Regions from separate parts of the Pseudoalteromonas sp. SCSIO_11900 genome, predicted to be linked through region 1. Evidence: predicted binding sites of a transcription regulator. Region 1 holds the regulator's gene; the other holds the start of a gene.

The links. The regulator FliA, encoded in region 1, starts transcription of late flagellar genes. The targets are predictions, from matches to a motif close to CTAAAGNTNNNNNNNNNNNNGCCGATA.
Region 2: BG00_RS09885 (VC2046/SO_2500 family protein) is a predicted target of FliA. The motif match lies at 6,352-6,378, and genes of this name have one in related genera.

Annotation. Positions count from the first base shown of each region.
Region 1 is NZ_KK070023.1:1,719,191-1,727,007, forward strand. Features, by position in the region: gene flhA (flagellar biosynthesis protein FlhA) at 1-1,187, shown strand, start outside; gene flhF (flagellar biosynthesis GTPase FlhF) at 1,209-2,699, shown strand; gene BG00_RS07975 (MinD/ParA family ATP-binding protein) at 2,692-3,552, shown strand; gene BG00_RS07980 (RNA polymerase sigma factor FliA) at 3,579-4,289, shown strand; gene cheY (chemotaxis response regulator CheY) at 4,330-4,713, shown strand; gene BG00_RS07990 (protein phosphatase CheZ) at 4,730-5,497, shown strand; gene BG00_RS07995 (chemotaxis protein CheA) at 5,512-7,719, shown strand; gene BG00_RS08000 (protein-glutamate methylesterase/protein-glutamine glutaminase) at 7,773-7,817, shown strand, end outside.
Region 2 is NZ_KK070023.1:2,120,191-2,128,007, reverse strand. Features, by position in the region: gene cysB (HTH-type transcriptional regulator CysB) at 1-906, opposite strand, end outside; gene BG00_RS09915 (hypothetical protein) at 1,202-1,957, shown strand; gene BG00_RS09910 (NCS2 family permease) at 2,073-3,365, opposite strand; gene BG00_RS09905 (tetratricopeptide repeat protein) at 3,484-3,945, shown strand; gene BG00_RS09900 (SulA-like leucine-rich domain-containing protein) at 4,258-4,692, shown strand; gene BG00_RS09895 (YchJ family protein) at 4,732-5,208, shown strand; gene BG00_RS09890 (DUF6172 family protein) at 5,275-5,577, opposite strand; gene BG00_RS09885 (VC2046/SO_2500 family protein) at 5,790-6,317, opposite strand; tRNA gene BG00_RS09880 (tRNA-Tyr) at 6,430-6,514, shown strand; tRNA gene BG00_RS09875 (tRNA-Tyr) at 6,564-6,648, shown strand; gene BG00_RS09870 (M48 family metallopeptidase) at 6,674-7,366, opposite strand; gene BG00_RS09865 (PAS domain S-box protein) at 7,612-7,817, shown strand, end outside.

The DNA of each region.
Region 1 (7,817 bases):
ATATTGCATTTTTAAGTTTAGGGGCGCTTTTAGGTTACCTTGCATACTACACCCAGCAAAACAAACTGAAATTAGCCGCAGCAGAAGCGGAAGAAGCCGAAAATGCGGCCTCAGGTACCGGAATTGCGGCTAAACAAGAGCAAAAAGAACTAGGTTGGGATGATGTTCAACAAGTTGATGTTATTGGCTTAGAAGTCGGTTACCGACTCATTCCTCTCGTTGACCAATCACAAGGTGGCGAGCTGTTAAACCGTATTAAAGGAGTGCGTAAAAAACTATCTCAAGAGCTGGGCTTTTTAGTGCCGCCGGTGCATATACGCGATAATCTAGAACTCGACCCAAATGCATACCGCATAACCATGATGGGTGTATCAAGTGGTGAGGGTGAGCTTAAACATGGTGATGAATTAGCGATTAACCCAGGCCAAGTATTTGGCCCGATCAAAGGCATTGAAACTAAAGATCCTGCGTTTGGTTTAGATGCAGTTTGGATAAAACCTGCTCAAAAAGATGAAGCACAGTCTTTAGGTTACACCGTAGTTGATTCAGCAACCGTTGTGGCCACTCATATTAGTCAGTTACTCACTAATAGCGCCGCATTATTACTCGGACATGAAGAAGTACAAAACTTATTAGATATGTTAGGTAAAAGTCACCCTCGCTTAGTTGAAGGGCTAGTACCTGAGGTATTACCACTAACCACCATCGTTAAAGTACTACAAAATTTATTAAATGAAGGGGTAGCAATACGAGATATGCGCTCAATTGTTCAAACCCTTGTTGAGTATGGCCCTCGTAGCCAAGACCCAGATGTATTAACGGCTGCAGTGAGAATATCGTTGCGTAGATTAATCGTTCAAGATGCTGTTGGTATGTCTTCTGAAATCCCTGTCATAACCTTGGCGCCTGAGTTGGAACAGATGTTGCATCAGTCACTTCAAAATGCAGGTGATGAAGGTGCCGGAATAGAACCAGGGCTTGCTGATAGACTTCAAACATCATTGAATGAAGCGCATCAAAATCAAGAAATGGCCGGTGAACCTTCAATATTGCTAACGTCAGGAATGTTACGCACTGTGTTATCTCGATTTGTTAAATACACCATTCCAGGATTGCGGGTGATGTCTTATCAAGAGATACCAGATGAAAGACAGATCAAGATTGTCAGCTCTGTAGGCCAACAATAAGATTTTAAAGGGGTTTGAATTATGAAAATTAAACGTTTTTTTGCTAAAGACATGCGCACTGCACTAAAAGAAGTCAAAGAAGAGTTGGGTGTTGATGCGGTTATTATGTCAAATAAAAAACTAGCTAATGGCGTTGAAATTGTTGCTGCAGTTGATTACGACAAAGCAGCGACAAAACCGCCAGAGCAGCCTCAAAGTCAACCTGCTGCAAGCGCTTCATTTGCACATACTGAGCAAAGTTCACATAATTTTGTTAAACCAGAACCGCAACGCGCTCAACCTAAGCCACAAGCAAAGGTTGCAGATAGCTTACAAGCCTTACTAGAGCGTCAGTCTCCACGTCCTCGTTCAGCAGAGCTTGCTTCAATGTTTTCACACTCTGGTATTGACACATCTGGCCACTATCAAGAACAAGAGCTTGTGCAATCACGACCTAAAAATATGTTTGAACGTGAACAAAGCGTGCCAGTGCGTCCTCGCACCCAAGCCGATAGCTTAGGTTTTGACGACTTAGACAGTGGCTTTGACGATTTAGATTCACCTAGCGCACCGGGTCAGCAAACAATGCATAAAGAATCCAGTGACATCAGCACAATGCGTGAAGAAATGAACGCAATTCGTCAACTATTAGAGCACCAAGTATCAGGTTTAATGCAGCAAGATATGGCACGTCGCGATCCGACCCGTGCATGTATGATTGACCGCTTAGTCGGTATGGGGATAGAGAAAAATGTTGCTGAGCAAATGGCATGTTTTGTACCAGACGATGTGTCTCGCCAACAAGGCTGGAAAGCTTTATTGAACATGGTTGAAGATCAAATGCAAACCACGAACAACGAAATACTTCGCCAAGGCGGTGTTTTTGCGTTAGTCGGGCCTACTGGCGTGGGTAAAACCACCACAGTTGCAAAACTGGCAGCATTGGGTGCACAAAAATACGGTGCCGATAAAGTAGCGCTTATTACTACCGATACCTACCGTATTGGTGCTTATGAGCAGCTAGCAACGTATGGTCGTATTATAGGTTGTGGCGTTAAACAAGTTAAAGATGCAAATGAATTAGCAGAAGTTTTATATCATTTACGAAATAAACGTCTAGTTTTAATTGATACAGCGGGAATGAGTCAACGTGATTTACGCTTAACCGAGCAGTTAAACACCTTGATGCGTAATCAGCGTGTTGATATACGTAGTTATTTAGTATTAAGTGCGACGGCGCAAATTAATGTATTGCAAGAAACAGTAAGGCACTTTAAAAAAGTACAGCTAAGTGGATGTATTTTTACTAAACTTGATGAGTCATTGAGTTTAGGTGAGATTATTAGTATTGCGATTCAAAATCGTCTCCCAATAGGGTATCTTACTAACGGTCAGCGAGTACCAGAAGATATTAGAGTGGCAAATGCCGAAAAACTAGTAAAAAAAGCTGAGCAATTGTATTTAAAAAGAATAAAAGCACAACAATCACGACACCAATCAGTGGCGTCGAGCACAGTAGAGATGTATGATTAACACAGTTTTAGATCAAGCAAGCGGCCTTCGCAAAATGAGCAAGAATAATAATAACGGCGTAAAAGTTATCGCTGTCACCGGCGGCAAAGGTGGAGTGGGTAAAACGAACGTATCCCTTAATACAGCAATCGCGTTAGGCCAACAAGGCAAACGTGTGCTTGTACTAGATGCTGATTTAGGATTAGCGAATTGTGATGTGATGCTTGGACTGCGCGTTGAGCGTAATTTATCTCATGTTTTATCGGGCGAATGTGAACTTGATGATATTTTAGTCGAAGGTCCCGCAGGCATAAAAATAGTGCCTGCAACATCGGGTTCGCAAAGTATGGTTGAGTTATCACCCTCAGAGCACGCTGGACTTATTCGTGCATTTAGTGAACTTAACACCGACTTTGATATTTTAATTGTTGATACCGCTGCGGGTATTTCCGATATGGTGCTGAGTTTTTCTCGCGCAGCGCAAGATGTGCTTGTGGTGGTATGTGATGAGCCTACATCAATTACCGATGCCTATGCTTTAATTAAAGTACTTAGCCGTGAGCACGGCGTTTATAAATTTAAAATTGTTGCCAATATGGTGCGCAGTTTACGCGAAGGGCAGGAATTGTTTGCAAAACTTTCAAAGGTTACCGACCGATTTTTAGATATATCAATGGAGTTGGTTGCAACGGTTCCATATGATGAAAATATGCGCAAATCAACGCGCCGCCAAAAAGTAATTGTTGAGATTTTTCCTGGGTCGCCTGCTGCAATTGCTTTTAAAACACTGGCTACAAAAATTGCTAAGTGGCCAACACCTAGCCAAGCCTCGGGTCATTTAGAGTTCTTCATTGAGAAACTAGTTAGTAACTAACAATGACAATACCGGTGAATAGAGTTATGGGATATCAGTCAACACAGAATTTAAATATGATTGTTGAAAAGCATGCCTCATTAGTCAAAAAAGTGGCGTGCCATTTAATTGCTCGTTTACCGGCCAGTGTGCAGCTAGATGATTTAATTCAATCGGGTATGATTGGTTTAATTGAAGCTTCAAAAAACTTTGATGCAAGCAAAGGTGCAAGCTTTGAAACCTTCGCCGGTATTCGTATTCGTGGTGCGATGATAGACGAAATGCGCCGAGGCGATTGGGTTCCACGTTCAGTTCACAGAAAAAGCCGTTTGGTTGCAGAGACTATTGTTGCGCTTGAGAACAGTTTAAACCGTGAACCTAAAGATAGTGAAGTTGCTGAAAAACTTGAAATTTCGCTAAATGAGTATCATCATATTTTAAACGATGTAAATGTAAGCAAAGTGTTAGGCATTGAAGACCTTGGTATAGATGACGATGTGATTACACCCCATGGCCAAGATTTAGCACTAGACAAACCGTTTAATAATGTTAAAAATGAACGGTTTAATGAGTCTTTACTCAGTGCAATAAAGTCGTTACCGGAGAAAGATGCAATGGTGCTTTCTTTGTACTATAACGATGAGATGAATTTAAAAGAAATTGGGCATATACTCGATGTAAGTGAATCGCGTGTAAGTCAGATACATGGTCAGGCGATGATTAAGCTTAAAGCAAAAATCAATGACTGGATAAACTAGAAGTAAGTAAATAAAGGTTCAGGCCTCACTGGAGGATGTTTTGGATAAAAACATTAAAATTCTTGTTGTTGATGATTTCTCAACAATGAGACGTATTATTAAAAATCTGTTGCGCGATTTAGGTTTTACCAATGTTCAAGAAGCAGATGACGGGTCAACTGCTTTGCCTATGTTGCAAAATCAAGCGTTTGATTTTGTTGTAACAGATTGGAATATGCCAGGCATGCAAGGTATTGATCTTTTAAGGGCAATTCGAGCGGATGAAAAATTAAAGCATATTCCTGTTTTAATGGTTACAGCAGAAGCTAAAAAAGAACAAATAATTGCTGCGGCCCAAGCAGGTGTTAATGGTTATATTGTTAAACCATTTACTGCAAGTACATTGAAAACTAAATTAGAAAAAGTGTTCGAACGCTTAGGTTAATGAGAGGGAGAGGCTTATGTCAGCACCTGCTGCGCCTCAGATTACTTTAGAACAAGCTCGCCAGTTAGTTGTTTTTTTAGAAAATGGTGAGCAAGATAAAGCGAATCAGTTAATTTTAGAAACAGCTTCACAAGAGCAATCACATTTATTTGCTGAGGTGGGAAAGTTGACTCGTCAACTGCACGAAGCTTTAAAAAGTTTCGAGTTAGACACGCGTTTAACAGACATTACCACTGATGCCATCCCTGACGCAAAAAAACGCCTTAACTATGTCATGGAAATGACAGAAAACGCAGCCAATAAGACAATGGATGCGGTTGAAGCAAGCTTACCATTAGCACAAGAAATCGCTGACGAAATAGCTGATATCAAGCCAACGTGGGATCGTTTAATGAACCGCGAAATAGAGCTTGGTGAGTTTAAATCACTTTGCCATAGTATTGATAAGTTTATGAGCAGTTCTCATCACAAAACCGATGAGTTACAAATGCTGATGACTAATGTGCTGATGGCTCAAGACTATCAAGATTTAACCGGTCAGGTTATTCGCCGTGTTATTGAACTTGTCCGTGAAGTTGAAGAAAGTTTAATTCACCTTTTAACTGCATTTGCAGCGCAAGGTGGTGAGGCTGAACCAACTGAACAACCAGAAAAAATAGAAGATCCCATTGTTGCACAAACACTAGCAGGTCCCGAAGGGCCTATTATTGATAAAGAATCGCGTAATGATGTTGTATCTGATCAAGATGAAGTTGATGATCTATTATCAAGTTTGGGCTTCTAATAGGGGAGTACTGCATGAGCTTTGAAGTCGATGAAGATATTTTACAAGACTTTTTAGTAGAGGCCGGAGAAATCCTTGAGCTTTTATCTGAACAGTTAGTAGAACTGGAAAACAATCCAGATGATACTGAGCTACTAAACGCAATATTTCGCGGTTTTCACACTGTAAAGGGTGGCGCTGGCTTTTTGGCTATGACAGAGCTTGTTGATGCATGTCATGGTGCTGAAAATGTGTTTGATTTACTGCGCCAAGGTGTAAGAACAGTTAACTCTGAATTAATGGATGTGATTTTACAAGCACTGGACACCATTAATGAAATGTTTGCCACGATTAAAAATCGTGACCAGCCAGAGCCTGCGGATCCAGAATTACTTGCTGTACTTCACAAACTTGGGCAGCCACCGACAGCAGAAGAGCTTGCCGGCGATTCTGTGGTTGAAGATATAGCTCCTGTGGAAACTCCATCGGTAGAGCCTGAACCAGTTGCAGAGCAACCGAGCAACGATGCTATAGAAGACCCGTTTGCTTTTGATGAATTATTTAGCGGCCCAGATAGCAGCAGTACTGAGTCTCAGGTTGATGAAATAACCGAAGACGAATTCGAAAGCCTACTTGATGAACTTCATGGAAAAGGGCAAGCCCCACAAGAAAAACAATCATCATCAAGTGACAATGATGTCAGTGGTGATATAACTGACGATGAATTCGAAAGCCTACTTGATGAACTTCATGGTGTAGGCAGCTTTGGCGAAGTGAGCCAAGCAACCTCAAGTACACCACAACAAACACCATCAGCTCCTTTGACTCCACCAAGTAACGAGCAAAGTTCGGGCGATAATGAAATAAGTGACGACGAGTTTGAAGCGTTACTTGATGAGCTTCATGGTAAAGGTGCACCTAAATCGATAGAAACACCGGCTCCTGTAAGTAAACCAGAACCTGTAGTCGAGAATAAACCTGCGCCTGCTGCGACACCAAAGCCACAGCCTAAACCAGAGCCAGCTAAGCCGGCTTCTGCGGCACAAGCAGCTCCCGCTAAAAAAGCAGCGCCTCCACCGGCAGAAACAACGGTACGAGTTGATACCAAACGCTTAGACCAAATAATGAACATGGTAGGTGAACTGGTACTTGTGCGAAATCGTTTGGTAAGTCTAGCGACTAACTCTGATAGCGAGGCCATGGGTAAAGCAATTTCTAATTTAGATGTAGTGACAGCTGATATCCAAGGTGCGGTAATGCAAACACGAATGCAGCCAATCAAAAAAGTATTTGGCCGCTTCCCACGTGTGGTACGTGATTTAGCCCGTTCATTGAATAAAGATATCAACTTGCAAATGGTAGGCGAGGACACTGATTTAGATAAAAACTTAGTGGAAGCGCTTGCTGATCCGTTAGTGCATTTAGTGCGCAATTCAGTGGATCATGGCATTGAAATGCCAGACGTTCGTGAAGCATCAGGTAAACCTAGAACCGGTACTGTTACTTTATCAGCGTCTCAACAAGGCGATCATATCTTGCTTACTATCCAAGATGATGGTGCTGGTATGGATGCTGAAAAGCTTAAAAAGATTGCCATTAACAAAGGGGTGCTTGATCACGACCAAGCGAGTCGTCTTTCTGATACCGAAGCTTATAACCTTATTTTTGCACCTGGGTTTTCAACTAAAGAAGAGATTTCAGATATTTCTGGCCGTGGCGTTGGTATGGATGTGGTTAAAACAAAAATCACTCAACTCAATGGCTCAGTAAATATTAAATCAGAGATGGGCGTAGGTACTACTTTAGAGATTAAAGTACCACTGACACTGGCAATACTGCCTACCTTAATGGTAGTGGTTGGCGAACAAACATTTGCTTTGCCGCTGGCGGGTGTTAGTGAAATATTCCACTTGGATTTAACAAAGACCAATGTGGTTGATGGTCAGCTTACTATAATAGTTCGTAAAAAATCGATTCCGTTATTCTACCTTGAACATTGGCTCATCAAAGGGGCTGATAGAGGTCAGCGAAAAGCACAAGGTCATGTGGTTATTGTGCAAATAGGAACTCAAAAAGTGGGTTTTGTTGTTGACTCGCTTATTGGTCAAGAGGAAGTGGTAATTAAGCCTTTAGACGCATTACTTCAAGGGACGCCTGGTATGGCAGGTGCAACAATCACCTCTGATGGTGGCATTGCACTGATATTAGATGTGCCAAGTATGTTAAAGCATTACGCTGGATAATTAAAAGTAGGCATATATTTTATGCCTACCCATTCATTGAATAAGAGAGCGAAATGGCTGTTAAAGTTTTAGTAGTTGATGATTCAAGCTTTTTTCGC
Region 2 (7,817 bases), 400 kb from region 1:
CTCTACTCGCTCTTTAGTTAAATGCGGTGCAAAACGTTCGATAAAGTCATACATGTAGGTGCGTAAAAAACTGCCCTTTCTAAAGCCAATTTTAGTCGTGCTCGCCTCAAATAAATGGCTAGCATCAATGCACACTAAGTCGCTGTCGTTTACCTGATCAATTGCCATAGATGCAACCACACCCACACCTAGTCCTAAACGCACATACGTTTTAATAACATCAGCATCGGTGGCAGTAAATACAATATGTGGCTCAAGTCCGTAGGCGTTAAATGCTTTATCAAGCTCTGAGCGACCAGTAAAACCAAATACATAAGTGATCAATGGATACTGCGCTATATCTGCCACCGTTAAGTTATCGGCTTTTTTCGCAAGTGGATGATCTTTAGCAACCACAATACTGCGATTCCAGTGATAACAAGGCAACATAACTAAATCTGAATATAAGTGCAGTGCTTCAGTAGCAATCGCAAAATCTGCATCACCGCGCGCAGCTGCATCCGATATTTGCTGAGGCGTACCTTGGTGCATATGTAGTGACACTGCTGGGTATTTTTGAGTAAAGCCTTTAATTACACTTGGTAACGCATAGCGTGCTTGTGTATGCGTAGTCGCAATATTAAGTTTGCCTTGATCGGGCAGCGTATGTTCATTCGCAACCGCTTTAATACCCTCAACTTTTGAGAGTATTTCGCGTGATATGTTAATGATTTCTTCGCCAGCGCCTGTAACATGAGTTAAATGCTTACCACTGCGGCCAAAAATTTGTACACCGAGCTCATCTTCTAACATACGCACTTGCTTAGAAATACCAGGCTGGGAGGTAAATAAACTCTCAGCCGTAGCTGAAACATTTAATTTATGATTTTGAACTTCTACGATATATCTAAGTTGTTGTAATTTCATGGCTATGTAGTTTCGTTATAATTCACATTGACAGATAAAAACGCACCCTAACTATAGGTAGCTATATAAAAGGCTGATTAAGGTTACACAATGTAACAATTAATATATTGAAATTTCAGGTTAACACAATAAATACACTTGAGGTAGCAATGATTATCAGCAATCGAAACATAACATATTAAGATTTAAACGCTTTATGGTGACGCTTTTTTCAGTTAATCTGAGCAAAGTTTCCCACCTTTTATATATTTAATGTAAGATTAGATAATAAGGTTAAGAACTTGAGAATTATAACATGATCGTTTCCATTATAATTGTATTAATTGTTGCACTTATAGTCATTGCACTATTGGTTAGTGCTGTTCAGCAACACAAAGAAAAACAAGAAGCTGAACGACGCAAAGAGTTAACAAAACAAAAAGCAATCATTGAAGAAACCGAAGAAGCATTAATGAATAGCGCCAACATTCCACTTTCAGAGGCAACTCAGCGAATATTACAACGACGAATTCATGATGCGCTCAGTCAAATGGTGCCTATTTCAAGCGGAGGTAGTGGACTAAAAAACCGCTTAAAAGAAGCAAAAGAGCGACTACAAAACCCAACTCAAGACGGTTCAGATGATTTTGTTTTACCAGGTAATGACAAGCAACTGATATCACTAATACAGGGTATAAAAAAGCTCCGTACTATTATTCGTTCTGAGCATAATAAAGGCAAAGTAGACAGCCAAGCGTTTATTGCAGAAGACAAACGCCTTGAAAAGCTACAACTAAGAATCAACATTGAAAGCCAGATAAAACGTGGTCTAGCAGCACAAACAGCTGGAATGATAGGCTCTGCAAGGCAGTACTTTGAAAAAGCAGCTTCCACACTTAACAGTGTTTCATTTAATGACGATTACATTACTGCAAAACGGGCTGAAGTTGAAGGCTACCTTGAAACGATAAGTAATGAACTCAAGGCATCAAATGCTACATCATTGAAGAAAAAGAACGAACAAGAGCAAGATGATTTAGACGTATTATTTGCACCTAAAAAGAAATGGTAACATCCTTTCTAAATAAAAAGCCCATGCAGTTGCATGGGCTTTTTTTTGAATAGGATTTTGCCCCACTTTGTGTTTACATACTAGAACATATACATATTCTAACAAGCTGCCTGCATTAAGATAAAAATGCGAACTTAACAATAAACAAGGCCGTTAAAATCCAAACACTAATGCTTACCTGATCTTTTTTGCCACACAGCACTTTTACCGCCGTATAAGAAATAAAACCAAGTGCAATACCGTGTGCAATTGAGAAAGTCAGCGGTGTCATTAATAATACAACACTCACCGGAATTGCATCAGTCATGTCGTCCCAATTTACAAACTTTAAGTTTTGTAGCATCAATACAGATACATATAAAATAGCTCCCGCGGTTGCGTATGCAGGCACCATTTGAGCTAAAGGCGCAAAAAACATCATCAGTAAAAAGCAGCAACCCACAACCACAGCGGTCAAACCAGTTCGACCACCAACAGATACACCTGCAACAGACTCAATGTATGACGTGGTTGTTGAAGTACCGAGCATTGCACCTGCAATGGTAGCTGTGCTGTCGGCGCTTAATGCACGACCTAAACGCGGCATATTACCGTTTTTATCTGCTAAACCAGCTTTCTGAGTTACCGCAACTAACGTGCCTGAGGTATCAAACAAATCAACGAATAAAAACGCAAAAATAACACTCAACATCGACAGTTCAAACGCGGCACTAAAGTCCAGTTGCATAAAGGTCGGCATGATAGAAGGTGGCATTGCAATAACACCATGATACTCCACTAACCCCATAGACACAGCAATCGCGGTGACTAGTAAAATACTGATCAGTACGCCACTTTTAAAATCGCGATAAAGCAGTGCAGCAATAACAAAAAAGCTGAAAATAGCCAATAAAGGACCAGGCGAGGTAATATCACCCAACTGCACCAGTGTTGCAGGACTTGATACAATAATACCGGCGCTTTTAAGTGCGATGAGAGCTAAAAATGCGCCAATACCCGTTGCTATTGCTTGCTTGAGCACCAGAGGGATTGCATTAATAATCCACTCTCGCACCTTAAATAAGCTTAGAATTAAAAATATACACCCTGACATAAATACCGCACCCAACGCAGCTTGCCAGCTATAACCCATACCTAATACAACACCATAGGTAAAAAATGCATTTAATCCCATACCCGGTGCCAATGCCAGTGGGTAATTGGCCCACAAACCCATAATAAAACACCCTATTGCAGCTGCAATACAGGTGGCAACAAAGGCAGCACCTTGGTCCATACCCGCTTCAGCAAGCATAGCTGGGTTAACGAATACGATATAAACCATCGTAATAAATGTAGTCATACCGGCAATACATTCACGGCGAACCGAAGAATCATTTGCACGGATTTTGAATAAGGCTTCGAGCATAATAAACTTATGGTTGTAAAAAGTGGCGAGATTTTAGCATAAAAATAACTTTTTACAGGACATTTTACCTTGCTATATACTAAACTAGCTAAGTGATTAAAATAACAAACGAAGTAGCATGATCAAAACGACACCAAGTGGCCAAGACTTAGAGCAACAATTAGACAACATTCTTTCTTTTGTAACGCAACCAAGCGATGCAAATCTCCCTGCGAGCTCTAAAAACACCGATCAAGACACATTAAATAAAGCCCTTTATTACCTTAAAAATGAACAAGGCGCCTTAGCCGCAAAATGGATGCGTTTGGCAGCAATGGCAGGAAATTATCGCGCGCAGTTTTATTTAGGGCTGTTTTTTATAAAAGGACAAGGTGTGCCGCAAAGTGTATTTCATGGTGCTGCGTGGCTTAGCTTAGCCGGTAGTCAAGGCTATGAACCTGCCATAAAAGCAATGAGCGATATACGAAAACATATTAGTACCAAACGACTTAAAGATGCTCAATGCTACGCAGCCAGCCTGTATGAACAAATTCACCAGTTACAATTCTCACATTTGATCCCTCCTAGTAGCGAAAAATAATTTCACTGCCCAGCAACTCATTTCATCTGTAAATTAATTAAGCATTTATAGCCAAAACAAGCACGCTTAATTAATTTAAACTACTGTATACCCCCTGCTCATCTGTCGTTATTTGTTCCCAGCCTTAAAATTAATTCTGTGGGCATTAACTTTCAATAAAAATTAAACCATTGTTATATATAGATTATTTATATATTTATAGTAACTGTCGCGTTTTAAGATGAATAACTGTACAAAAAAACACTTGCACCAAACAACTGTATAAACTACTGTATGAATGTACTGTATAAAAACCCAGTGAGTGAGAAGATTATGTTACAGCCAATTACCGTAAGAACAGTTAAAAGTTACCAGCAAGATGACCAATCAGATTGTGTTAACGTTGTACAAATTGAAGATGAAATTTCAGCAACGTTTGAATTATTAAAAGTATTACACCAATACAACAGCCTAAACGCATGGACACTGTTAATAGCACCAGATAACGTACCGAGCAAAGCGCTACTTGATTCATGCTCAATTGATACCAGTAAATTACTGGTTATTCGTCAAAAACATTTAGTTAATTTAGAGTATGTTTTAAATTCTGCACTTCACAATGGAAATTTTGCCGCGGTGATCACCTGGACTGACATAATAAATAACCAACAACTGTCGCAGTTATCATTAAACTTGAGCCATACGCGCACTAAGTTGTATTGCTTTAGCAAAAAAAGCGCTCATTCTGAGATTTCACTTACGCAATAAGCTTGATAAACTAGCGTTTTAATACACAGTACATTTATCATGACTTCTAACGCCCTATTATGTTTTTGTGGCAGTCAGCAACCTTATGCTGATTGCTGCGAGCCTTTTCATTTAAAAACCAAACAGCCACACACACCAGAGCAACTTATGCGTGCACGCTACAGTGCTTATGCTGTTAAAAACGCGGTTTTTGTTCGTGAAAGTTATTCAAAAGAAAAACAAGCTGAAAACTCAATTTCAGAAATTAAAGATTTTGCAAATAGTTGCCGTTTTATAAACTTAACCATATTAGACTCTGGTTATAATGATGAAACAGGGTTTGTTACATTTAAAGCTCACTACTTTTATCAAGATTTATATTGCGAGTTGGCAGAAAATTCAAGGTTTATTAAAGAAGATGGACAATGGCGATACCTTGATGGTGAGATTACACCGGTTGCCGATATTAAAGTAAAACGCAATGATACGTGCCCTTGCGGCAGTAATAAAAAGTATAAAAAGTGTCATAGTGTATAAATAACAGCTACAAAAAATGGGCCACAAGGCCCATTTTCAAAACTACACTAAACGCAAATTAGCGTTTTACTCGCCATCATCTTCATCGAAATCTTGACGCTGTGCAGGTCTTGCTAAAATCTCTAAGTAAAAAGAAGTTAAACCTTGCTTTTCAATTTCACTGATGTGATTGTTAATTTCAGCAACGTGAACCACTTGGGCTTCTTCAACCGTGTTACCAAACTTACAATCAAATGCCCAGTAGTCGGCATCAACAGGTAAAGTTTTATTACGTTCTCTTTTCAAATATTTTTTCACTTCATGCTTTGCAGCATCAACCATACGAGGGTATTTGATTTTCTCATGATTCAGCGTGAATGTTTTCTTCATTACGTTCCTAATTACCTTGGTTTAATGATAATGGCATTTAATGTCATACCATTTGCGCCATTATAGCAATTGCATTTAAATTTTGGATGCTTTTTTTATATTAAATCAGTTATTAAAATAAAGCATCTATAAAATCAATAGTTACTTTCTACTATAAACACAGTTTATTACAATCAAATGGCATGTATAAAGCAGCAATTGAACACATATAATTAGGCACTAAACAAATGTAATGGCTGGTGGATAGCTTCATTTTGTAAATCATCATAAAATGCCACCGCATCCATTTGAGGGTTTGATAGCTCGGTGTTGGTATTTTGAATTCGTCGACGGACTGCTAGTTCGCAGTTATCAATGACAGTCAGTGGAATGTGGTTTTTATCATCACGAATATTAAATGGCTCAGGCTTTAAGCACTGAGTTAACTTTATATCACTCATCCCTACAGCGCTTCCCATTTTTGCTAAAAGCTCTGTGTTATTTTTACCAATTAACATATTAAAGGTATCTGGCGCTAATGGCTGCTTTGGACCTGCGCCAAATTGTTTACGCAAAGCATCTTCATCAGCTTGATAATGCTTAGTGTCACTTTTGGGTAGGTGGAATTCACTAAAATCGAGTGCATCGTGAGAGAGCATTGCTAATAAAAGTGCAAACTCGCCTCGGCGGTTTTCGTGCACACTTTCGTTAAGCCTCGTTTTTAACTGGCTCTCCGTGATTAACAAATCACCAATCTGCATAGACTTTAGCCTATTTAACTAATTAATAAGTATTTATCGGCTAAATTTGAATTTTCTTTAGCTTTTTTCTTTACTTAAATAAGAAGTTTGCTATTATCTGCCGCGTTGCATTGGAGGGGTTCCCGAGCGGCCAAAGGGATCAGACTGTAAATCTGACGGCTCAGCCTTCGCTGGTTCGAATCCAGCTCCCTCCACCACTTTTCTTAGGCTAAGTTAAGTGAGGCCAAATGCAATAACAGTTAGTGTGGAGGGGTTCCCGAGCGGCCAAAGGGATCAGACTGTAAATCTGACGGCTCAGCCTTCGCTGGTTCGAATCCAGCTCCCTCCACCACTTCTCTTCTCTACATTATTTCTTTTTATTCAAATACCCACTGTAAACTCATACCATGATTGTTTAACCAGTTACTTGCTTGTTTATAATCTGAATAAAATAATCCCACACGTTGCCAAAATTGAGCGCTGTGATTTAAATATTTTAAATGTGCTAATTCATGAACAATCACGTAGTCAATGACCCATGTCGGTGCACTTGCCAAGTGTAAGTTGAAGGTTAGTTCACGCCTGCGATTACAACTACCCCAGCGACGTTTATACAATTGAATACGAATATTACTCGGTAGCTTTTCACCCATCAGCTGACAATAATCGTTAACTCGCATTTCAATATAACTTTCTAATTTCTCATGCAAAAACTGCTCTAGCAAACTTTGATACATTTGCGTTTGATGCTTTACACGTGAAGAAATACTCAGTAACAGCGTTTGGCTTTCATTGTGCTGCTGCCATTGAGTGCGTGCTGCGTTTTCAAATTGCACATTAACAGCTTCATTAAATAATTTAATACTCTGGGTTTTGAGTGGAAACTGTCGTGTATCGGCTTGAATTTGTTGCTTATGTAACTGAGCATCAATCCAGTCCTGTTTACTTAACAGCCATTCATTAATTTGTGTTTTCGTTACAAAATGGGGCGCATATACCGTAAGCTCACGTTGTGCGACTTTGATAGCCACTGTTTTTCTTCGCTTACTACGCTTTAAAGTGTAATCCAACAATGAATGCTGCCTATTTATAATTAACCACTGGGTTTTATTTTACCTTGTACCATAACGGCTAATCTATAAATAATCCCCACTAAATGCCATTTTAATAACAATGCATTTAGTGCTACTCAATAAATAGTATGGTTTAGAGCTTAAAACACTTACGTTACTTTTGTTATTTATAACTCAATACCTTGTGATTATTAATGTATTTTATATTAGACTGAATTTAAGAGTTATTATGTGAATGATTGATGTTAGCTAATTTTTTTATAAACGAACCAGATCCAAGCCTAATTATTAATGGTGTATACGACCCAAGTTTAGTGACACTATCTATACTCACCGCAATTTTTGCAGCTTATTTTTCTTTGCACGTTCTCGATTTAGCAAATAATACACATTTTAAATCTTATCGAAAGTTAGCCAATATAACCGCAGCCTTAGTCCTTGCCGGAGG